DNA from 2 places in the Mesorhizobium sp. CO1-1-11 genome. Region 2 is predicted to be linked to the other one. Evidence: predicted binding sites of a transcription regulator. Region 2 holds the regulator's gene; the other holds the start of a gene.
The links. Region 2 encodes HrcA, which represses chaperone genes, less so after heat shock. Its sites were predicted from a motif close to GTTAGCACTCNCNNNNNGNGAGTGCTAAC; they were not measured.

Region 1 (4,781 bases), on a different contig from region 2:
CATGCCCTGCTCGACGGGCCGCGATCGGATTGCTAAGCCCGTCCGCGAAGGAGCTGATGAGTCTGGCATGACCGTTGCGATCGAGATGGGACACACGACAGCGGGCGCGCCGGCGAAACTCGATCTCGAGGAGTTGCTGGCGACCCGCCTTCTGGTGCAGGGCAATTCGGGCTCCGGCAAGTCGCACCTCTTGCGGCGTCTCCTGGAACAGAGCGCGCCTTGGGTGCAGCAGACCATCATTGATCCGGAAGGCGACTTCGTATCCCTGGGCGAACGCTACGGCCATCTGGTGATCGATGCCGAGGAGCACACCGAGCGCGGCCTGCAGGCGGCCGGCGAGCGGGCGCGCATCCACCGGGTCTCGACCGTGCTCAACCTCGAAGGCCTCGATGCCGAGAACCAGATGCGGCGCGCCGCCGCTTTTCTCGGCGGGCTGTTCGAGGTCGCGCGCGACCACTGGTACCCGATGCTGGTGGTGGTCGACGAAGCTCAGCTTTTCGCGCCGGCGGTGGCCGGCGAGGTGTCGGACGAGGCGCGCAAGCTTTCGCTCGGCGCCATGACCAACCTGATGTGCCGGGGCCGCAAGCGCGGGCTTGCCGGCATCATCGCCACGCAGCGGCTGGCCAAGCTCGCCAAGAACGTCGCGGCGGAAGCCTCCAATTTCCTGATGGGCCGCACCTTCCTCGATATCGACATGGCGCGCGCGGCCGATCTCCTAGGCATGGAGCGGCGGCAGGCGGAGGCGTTCCGCGATCTGGAGCGCGGCCAGTTCATGGCGCTGGGGCCGGCACTGTCGCGCCGGCCGCTCGGCCTGCGCATCGGCCCGACCGACACCAGCCCGCGCAACGGCACGCCCAAGCTGATGCCGCTGCCGGAGGCGGCGCTCGAGGATGCCCGCGCCATCATCCTGGCCGCCCCGCCGCCCGAGACGATGCGTGCGCCGCGCCGGGTGGCGTCGCCGGACCTGCTCGACCAGTTGATGGCGGCGAAGTCGGCTGCGCTGGAAATCCGCCCCGAACCGGCGGAGCCGCAAGTCAGCGCCGAGGATCTGGCGGAGCGGCGCGAGCGGGTGGACCGCGTGCTGCGCGCCATTCTTGCACAACCTGACGCGGGCTTCCGCGTGATCGGGGTGCTCTACCAGGAGTTTGTCGTGCGCTGCCGCATCGAGGGCCTCGCCTCGGTCGTGCCTGACCTGCCCACCTTCCGCCGCATGTTGACGCGCGCCCGTGCCGGACTGGGGGCCGAAGCCAGCGAGGACGATGTGTGGCGCGACGTCTCGGTGCGCGCTTCGCTGCTGCCGGAGGACATGCAAGGCGTGTTCATGATGATCGCGCGCGCGGCGAAGGAGGGCTGGCCGTGCCCGAGCGATGGCGCGATCGCCCGCGCCTACGGCTCGCATTCCATGCGCCGCGCCCGGCGGCTGCTCACCTATATCGAGGAGCAGGGCCTCATCGTCTGCCAGGTCGACGGCACGGGGAAGCGCACCGTGACGCTGGTCGAACTCGCCTGGGCAACGGCGCCCGGCGATCCCAATGCCGAGGGGGCGGAGCAGGGAAGCCTGGCTTTGTGAGGGCATCCAACGTGGCCGTGGCGGCACTGCGAGCTCATCGACGAACGCTGATCCGCTGGTTCTCGATGGCGGACCTGGCGGCGGCCGGCATCGCCTCGCTGGCCCTTGCGCGGTCCCCGGCAAGCGGCGCAAGGTGGCTGGTGCCGGGAACCTGCGGCTCGATCCTTGCCGGGCTCGGCGTGGCGCTGGTCAATCATCGTATCTGAAGCTTGCTTGCAGACGGCGGGTGCGAAGGCGATGGTGAGGTCGCTGGTCGGCTTCTGGTAAGGTCAGCACCGCGCGATGACGCCGCCCTTACTGGACCGTGATGACACCGTCGACCGCCCGCCATTCCGATGGGGTGATGAGCCGGTGGTGGGCGATGTGGACGGAGTGAAGCGGCCCGTCCAATTCGCGCTCCCAATAGGAGAGAAAGCCCTTGAGTTCGGGGAACTCCGGCGCCAGGTCGTAGTCCTGCCAGACATAAAGCTGCAGCAGGCTCCGATGGTCAGGCAGACGGTAATGGATTTGTGCGGTGGTCAGGCCATAGCCTTCCATCTGGAGGCGGAACTCCTTGCTGACGCTTGCGATCATTCGTGTCTCCTTTCGGCGGCAGCGGTGGCCGCAACGGCGAAAAAGTCTCTCGGCCCATCAATGTGCGCCGTCGGTAAACAACTCCTTCAGAGGGTGAGCGGTTCCGGCGCCGGCGATGGTACCGGCTCGGATAATTTTGCCGGATCTAGGCGTAAATTCAAGGGGCGGCTCCCGACGCAGAGCGAATAAGACCGCTATAACAGTGAGTTGGCACTCCGACGGCGTGAGTGCTAAAATTTTCTGGCCGGCCTCTTGAAACCGAAAAAGGGAAAACTAGCTCGATATGCGCGCGCGATGCCTGACAAAGGGTCGCCGCATTCCGCATCGGCCCGAATTGCCGGTCCGGTGTGGAGGAAGCTGAAAACCTGTTTGTCCCAAGAGGAGAACGACATGGCGTTCCGTCCATTGCATGACCGTATCCTGGTCCGCCGCATCGAGGCCGAGGAAAAGACCTCCGGCGGCATCATCATTCCCGATACCGCCAAGGAAAAACCGCAGGAAGGCGAAGTCATCGCCGTCGGTCCCGGCGCGCGCGACGACAGCGGCAAACTGACCGAGCTGGATGTCAGGGTGGGTGACCGTATCCTTTTCGGCAAATGGTCCGGCACCGAGATCAAGCTCAATGGCGAGGACCTGCTCATCATGAAGGAAAGTGACGTGATGGGCGTGATCGAACAGACCGCGCAAGTGAAGAAGGCCGCCTGACGGCTTCTTAGAAAATCCACCAGTCAACGAATGCTGCCTAGATATAGAGGAGTGATCCAATGGCTGCCAAAGAGGTAAAATTCCATACCGAAGCGCGCGAGAAGATGCTGCGCGGCGTCGATATCCTGGCCAATGCGGTGAAGGTGACGCTCGGCCCCAAGGGGCGCAATGTCGTCATTGAAAAGTCGTTCGGTGCGCCGCGCATTACCAAGGATGGCGTCACCGTCGCCAAGGAAATCGAGCTTGAGGACAAGTTCGAGAACATGGGCGCGCAGATGGTGCGCGAAGTCGCCTCCAAGACCAATGACCTTGCCGGCGACGGCACCACCACCGCGACCGTGCTGGCCCAGGCCATCGTCAAGGAGGGCGCCAAGGCCGTTGCCTCGGGCATGAACCCGATGGACCTGAAGCGCGGCATCGACAAGGCGGTGGACGCCGTCGTCGCCGAGCTGAAGGCCAACGCCCGCAAGGTGACCCGCAACGACGAGATCGCGCAGGTCGGCACCATCTCTGCCAATGGCGACGCCGAGATCGGCCGCTTCCTCGCCGAAGCGATGGAGAAGGTCGGCAATGAAGGCGTCATTACGGTGGAGGAAGCCAAGACCGCCGAGACCGAGTTGGAAGTCGTCGAAGGCATGCAGTTCGACCGTGGCTATCTCTCGCCCTATTTCGTCACCAACCAGGACAAGATGCGCGTCGAACTTGACGAGCCCTACGTGCTGATCCACGAAAAGAAGCTCGCCAACCTGCAGGCGCTGCTTCCGGTGCTGGAAGCGGTGGTCCAGTCGGGCAAGCCGCTGCTGATCATCGCCGAGGATGTCGAGGGCGAGGCGCTGGCGACGCTGGTCGTCAACAAGCTGCGCGGCGGCCTCAAGGTCGCGGCCGTCAAGGCGCCGGGCTTCGGCGACCGCCGCAAGGCCATGCTGGAAGACATCGCGATCCTCACCGGCGGCACCGCGATCTCCGAGGATCTCGGCATCAAGCTCGAGAATGTGACGCTGGAGATGCTGGGCCGCGCCAAGAAGGTGGTGATCGAAAAGGAAAACACCACCATCGTCGACGGCGTCGGGCGCAAGGAAGAAATCCAGGGCCGCGTCGCGCAGATCAAGGCCCAGATCGAGGAGACCACCTCCGACTATGACCGCGAGAAGCTGCAGGAGCGGCTGGCCAAGCTTGCCGGAGGTGTCGCGGTGATCCGCGTCGGCGGCTCGACCGAGGTTGAGGTCAAGGAGCGCAAGGACCGCGTCGACGATGCCTTGCACGCGACCCGCGCGGCTGTCGAGGAAGGCGTGCTGCCCGGCGGCGGCGTCGCGCTGCTTCGGGCCGCCAAGGCGCTCGATGCTGTCCAGACGGACAATGCCGACCAGAAGACCGGTGTCGAGATCGTGCGCCGCGCCATCGAGACGCCGGTCCGCCAGATCGCGGAAAATGCCGGTGCTGAAGGCTCGATCATCGTAGGCAAGCTGCGCGAGAAGGGCGAATTCGGCTGGGGCTGGAACGCTCAGACCAACGAGTTCGGCGATCTCTATGGCCAGGGCGTGATCGACCCGGCCAAGGTGGTGCGCACCGCGCTGCAGGATGCGGCGTCGGTCGCCGGCCTGCTGGTGACCACCGAGGCAATGGTGGCCGAGAAGCCGAAGAAGGAAGCCGCCAGCCCGGCAATGCCGGCCGGCGCCGGCATGGACTTCTGAGGTCCGACCAGTCCGCCCGCTCCCTCGATAGGGAGCGGGCATCGGTTGAAGGGAGAGAGATATGGATGCGCTTGCTGACCTTGGGCCCGTGCCCGCGCCGACACATCAGGCAAAGGAGTTCCTGGCCTATGAAAGCGAATGCCGCGGTGCGTTGAAGCCGCTGCTGGCGGAACTGCTCGACAGGGCCGAAGCCGCCGGCTGGAAGCGGCGGACCGTTGCCGCGACGCTGATGTTCCTGGCCG
Region 2 (4,781 bases):
CGCGGTGCGACAGCGCCGTCGCCTGGCCGGGTTCCCAGCCGTGCTTTTCCTCCGCGCTCATCTCGCCGAAGGTCTTGTCGAAGCCATTGGGCAAAAACACCGGATCGTAGCCGAAGCCGAGCTCGCCGCGCGGCGGCCAGACCAGCGTGCCCTCGGCCTCGCCGCGATAATATTCGGCCTCGCCATCGGGAAAGGCGAGGCAGATGACGGCGACAAAGCGGCCCGTGCGCCGTTCGGGCGTGGCCGCGCCGACTTCCTGCATCGCCACTTCGGTGCGCTGCATGGCCATGGCGAAATCGCGCGAACCGTCCGGAGTCTCGGCCCAGTTCGCGGTATAGACGCCGGGCGCGCCGTCGAGCGCGTCGACACACAGGCCAGAATCGTCCGACAGTGCCGGCAGGCCGGTCGCCTTTGCGGCGGCAAAGGCCTTGATGTAGGCGTTTTCCTCGAAGGTGGTGCCGGTTTCGTCCGGTTCGGGCAGGCCATACGCCTTGGCCGATTTCGCCTCGAAGCCGAACGGTCCCATCAGCTCGGCGAACTCGCGCAGCTTGCCTTCATTGTGGCTGGCGACGACGATCTTCTTGCCATTAAGCGAATGCATCAAAGGCCCCAGATTCTCGGCTCGGCGAACTCGATCGAATTGCCCGAAGGGTCGCGTATATAGATCGAACGGCCGCCTTGCGGCCATTCGAATTCGCTTTCGATGGCGATTTTCTTCGCCAAGAGATGGGTTTTCCAAAGCTCGATTTCAGCGGCGGTCGCGGCAAAGCACAGATGGCCTTCGCCGACCGCGCCGTGCGGCGGCACTTTCAGTCGCGCATCGGGCGCGGGCGGAATCTTGGTCGCCTCGGCGTTGAAGATCAGCAGCACGCCCGGGCCACAGCGGAAGAAAAGGTGGCGGCCTTCTACCTTGCCGAGCAGGGTGAGGCCGAGGATATCGGTGTAGAAGACCTCTGCTTCAGCGAGGTCGGTGACATAGAGGGCGGATTCAAGAATGGCAGAGGGAGTCACGAGGCACCCCCCTCTGGCCTGCCGGCCATCTCCCCCGCAAGGGGGGAGATTGGCAGCGTGAGCGCCAGCTCATGGTATTCTATGCTGATTATTGGCGAAGCTCTCGACAACATCCGATCTCCCCCCTTGCGGGGGAGATGCCCGGCAGGGCAGAGGGGGGTGCCCAGGCTCCGCATGAATAAACTAAGCCACCGCCATCTGCTGCAGGCTGACCAACCGGGAAATGCCCTTCTTGGCCAGGCCCATCAAGGCCGCGAACTGCTCTTCGGAGAAAGGCTCGCCCTCGGCGGTGCCCTGGATCTCGACGATGCCACCCTTGCCGGTCATGACGAAATTGGCGTCGGTGCCGGCCGAGGAATCCTCGATATAGTCGAGGTCGATGACCGGCTGGCCGTCATGGATGCCGCAGGAAATTGCCGCGACATGATCCTTCAGCACTTTCGAAACACTGGCCATCTGCCGCGCTTCCATCCAGCGCAGGCAGTCATACAGCGCCACCCAGCCGCCGGTGATCGACGCGGTGCGGGTGCCGCCATCGGCCTGGATGACGTCGCAGTCGACGGTGATCTGCTGTTCGCCCAGCGCCTGCAGGTCGACCACGGCGCGTAGCGAACGGCCGATCAGCCGCTGGATCTCCAGCGTGCGGCCGCCCTGCTTGCCGGCGGAGGCCTCGCGGCGCATGCGCTCGCCGGTCGAGCGCGGCAGCATGCCATATTCGGCCGTCACCCAGCCCTTGCCGGAATTGCGCATCCAGCCAGGCACCTTTTCCTCAAGGCTGGCGGTGCACAGGACATGCGTGTCGCCGAACTTCACCAGGCACGAGCCTTCGGCATGCTTGGAGACGCCGCGCTCGAAGGATATGGCGCGCATTTCGTCGAATTGGCGTTTGGAGGGGCGCATTCGGCCTGCTTTCTTGTCATTTTTTGAATCGTGGCCGGCTTGTAGCCCCACCAAGCCCATGGCGCAAAGGAAAAGGGGCGGTGACCCGACACAGACACCGGGTTGCGCGCGGCCCACCGAAGTCTATATCCTTGAACCGGAGGTTTTTAGCCGAATGACCAAGGCAGTCGATCCCGCCTCGCAGTCGCTGGCTCTTCAGTCACTCGACATGCGCTCGCGCGACATCTTCCGGCGCATCGTCGATTCCTATCTGCGGGACGGCGAACCCGTGGGCTCGCGCAGCCTGTCGCGCATCCTGCCGTCCTCGCTGTCGCCCGCCACCATCCGCAACGTGATGAGCGACCTCGAGCATCTCGGGCTGATCTACGCGCCGCACATCTCGGCCGGGCGCCTGCCGACCCAGGCTGGCCTGCGTTTCTTCGTCGATGCCTTCATGGAGCTTGGCGACCTCTCCGACGAGGAGCGTCGTACCATCGAGGCGCAGGTGCGGGCCTCCGGCTCCGGCGCGACGCTGGAGCATATGCTGACCGAGGCCAGCCAGATGCTGTCGGGCATGTCACGCGGCGCCGGCCTGGTGCTGGCGGCCAAGAACGAGGTGGCGCTCAAGCATATCGAATTCATCCAGCTGGAGCCGACCAAGGCGCTTGCCGTGCTGGTGTCGCAGAATGGCGACGTCGAGAACCGCGTCGTCGAGCTGCCCGCCGGCATCACCGTCTCGCAATTGCACGAGGCCTCGAATTTCCTCAACGCGCATATCCGTGGCCGCACGCTGGCCGAGGCGCGCACCGAGATCGCCCGCATCAAGGAAGAGACGAGAGCCGCCCTCGACACGCTGTCGCAGGACCTGGTCGAGAAGGGACTTGCGGTGTGGGCGGGTGCCGAAAGCGGCCTGCCGGCGCGGCTCATCGTGCGCGGCCGCGCCAATCTGCTGGAAAACGTCACCGCCCAGGCCGACATCGAACTCTTGCGCCACCTGTTCGAGGACATGGAAACGCAGGACGGGCTGATCCAATTGCTCGACCTCGCCGAGCAGGGATCGGGCGTGCGCATCTTCATCGGCTCGGAAAACAAGCTGTTCTCGCTGTCGGGCTCGTCGCTGGTGGTGGCGCCCTATCGCGACAAGGACGCCCGCGTCGTCGGCGCGCTCGGCGTCATCGGCCCGACAAGGCTGAACTATGCCCGCATCGTGCCGATGGTGGATTATACGGCACAGCTGATTTCCCGCATGCTGAGGTAAGGAGTTCGAGGAATTATTGCTTTGGTTTCCATGCCGGAATTCGACCGCGAACGACTTTCCTGGCGGGACCGTAATCCAGACAGGCTGCAAAGGAGAAAAAGAATGGCGCTGGAATCGTTCAAGGCCCAGATCAGTCTGCTGCTCGAGGAGATGGTCAACCAGCCGGAGGACCAGCACGAAATTCAGGAACAGCTGCGCGAAAAACTGCGCGAGATGCGCGCCATGGGCCTGCCATTGCCGGCCGATCTCGTTGAATTGGAAAAACGCCTGGACGACGATTTTTACGCTGCCGGGACCTGATCCGAGAAGTTTTGCGCATCGTGCGAACGGAACCCACGGGCAAACCGATCGTTGCTTTCCTTCATGACGGATTGGAGGAAGTGATGCGATTGGCCGGACTGGCGCTGTCCGCACTGTTTGTCACGACCGCGGCGCTCGCCCAGCAAGCCGATCAGCCTGTGCTCAAAGGCCCGGCCGCCTTCGGCGACTGGCGGGCGGACAGGCCCGGCGTGCGCCGGCTGATCAAGCCGGAAGACCTGCCGAAACCCTATGTCACCAAATCCGCCTCCAACAGCGCCGGCGTGATCGACATGCCGGCGGACGCAAAGCCGCATTTGCCGCCGGGGTTTTCGGCCGAGTTGATCGCCTCGGGGATCGACAATCCGCGCGTCGTGCGCATCGCGCCCAATGGCGACCTGTTCATTGCCGACAGCAAGGCCAACCAGCTCCGCCTCTATCGCCTGGCGAAGGGCAGCGCGAAAGCCGCTGAGAAAAGCATCTTTGCCGGCGGTCTCAACCGGCCCTATGGCATTGCCTTCTATCCCCCGGGCAAGGACCCGCAATGGGTCTACGTCGCCAACAGCGACAGCATCGTGCGTTTTGCCTACGGCAATGGCGACCTGAAGGCCTCGGGCGAGCCGCAAACCATCGTCGCCGACATTCCTTCGACCCACCACTGGACCCGCGACATCGCCTTCTCGCCCGACGGCAAGACACTTTATCTTTCCGTCGGCTCCGGCTCGAATGTCGCCGAGGACATGGGCAAGAGGCCCAGGGGCGGGCTCGACGCCTGGGTCAAGGCTAAGCCGCTCGGCGCCAGTTGGGGTTCCGAGGCGGGCCGGGCCGAGGTCCGGGCCTTCGATCCCGACGGCAAGAACGGCCGCACAGTCGCCACCGGCTTGCGCAACTGTTCGGGCATGACCGTCCAGCCGGCGACCGGCGCGCTATGGTGTGTCGTCAACGAGCGCGACGGGCTCGGCGACAATGTGCCCGCCGAATACGCGACATCGGTCAGGGAAGGCGCCTTCTATGGCTGGCCCTGGTATTATATCGGCGACAATGAGGACCCGCGCCACAAGGGCGAGCGGTCCGATCTCGCCGGCAAGGCTGACAGTCCCGACGTGCTGATGCAGGCGCATTCGGCGCCGCTCAACATCGCCTTCTACGATGGCAAGGATTTGCCCGCCGACACCGGCTTTCCCCAGGCGTATCGAGGCGACGCCTTCGTTGCCCTGCACGGTTCGTGGAACCGCGGCAACAGGACCGGCTACAAGGTGGTCCGGCTTCTGTTCAAGGACGGCAAGCCAACCGGCGAATACGAGGATTTCATGACCGGCTTCGTCGTTTCCAATGG

Region 1: a site for HrcA is predicted at 2,350-2,378, ahead of LB554_RS07050 (co-chaperone GroES). Genes of this name have one in related genera too.

The regions. Positions count from the first base shown of each region.
Region 1 is NZ_JAIUHE010000005.1:68,660-73,440, reverse strand. Features, by position in the region: gene LB554_RS07065 (ATP-binding protein) at 68-1,570, shown strand; gene LB554_RS07060 (hypothetical protein) at 1,567-1,776, shown strand; gene LB554_RS07055 (usg protein) at 1,865-2,143, opposite strand; gene LB554_RS07050 (co-chaperone GroES) at 2,534-2,848, shown strand; gene groL (chaperonin GroEL) at 2,908-4,539, shown strand; gene LB554_RS07040 (hypothetical protein) at 4,601-4,781, shown strand, end outside.
Region 2 is NZ_JAIUHE010000010.1:104,567-109,347, forward strand. Features, by position in the region: gene rdgB (RdgB/HAM1 family non-canonical purine NTP pyrophosphatase) at 1-601, opposite strand, end outside; gene LB554_RS13650 (VOC family protein) at 601-1,011, opposite strand; gene rph (ribonuclease PH) at 1,195-1,911, opposite strand; gene hrcA (heat-inducible transcriptional repressor HrcA) at 2,066-3,148, shown strand; gene LB554_RS13665 (hypothetical protein) at 3,251-3,448, shown strand; gene LB554_RS13670 (PQQ-dependent sugar dehydrogenase) at 3,532-4,781, shown strand, end outside.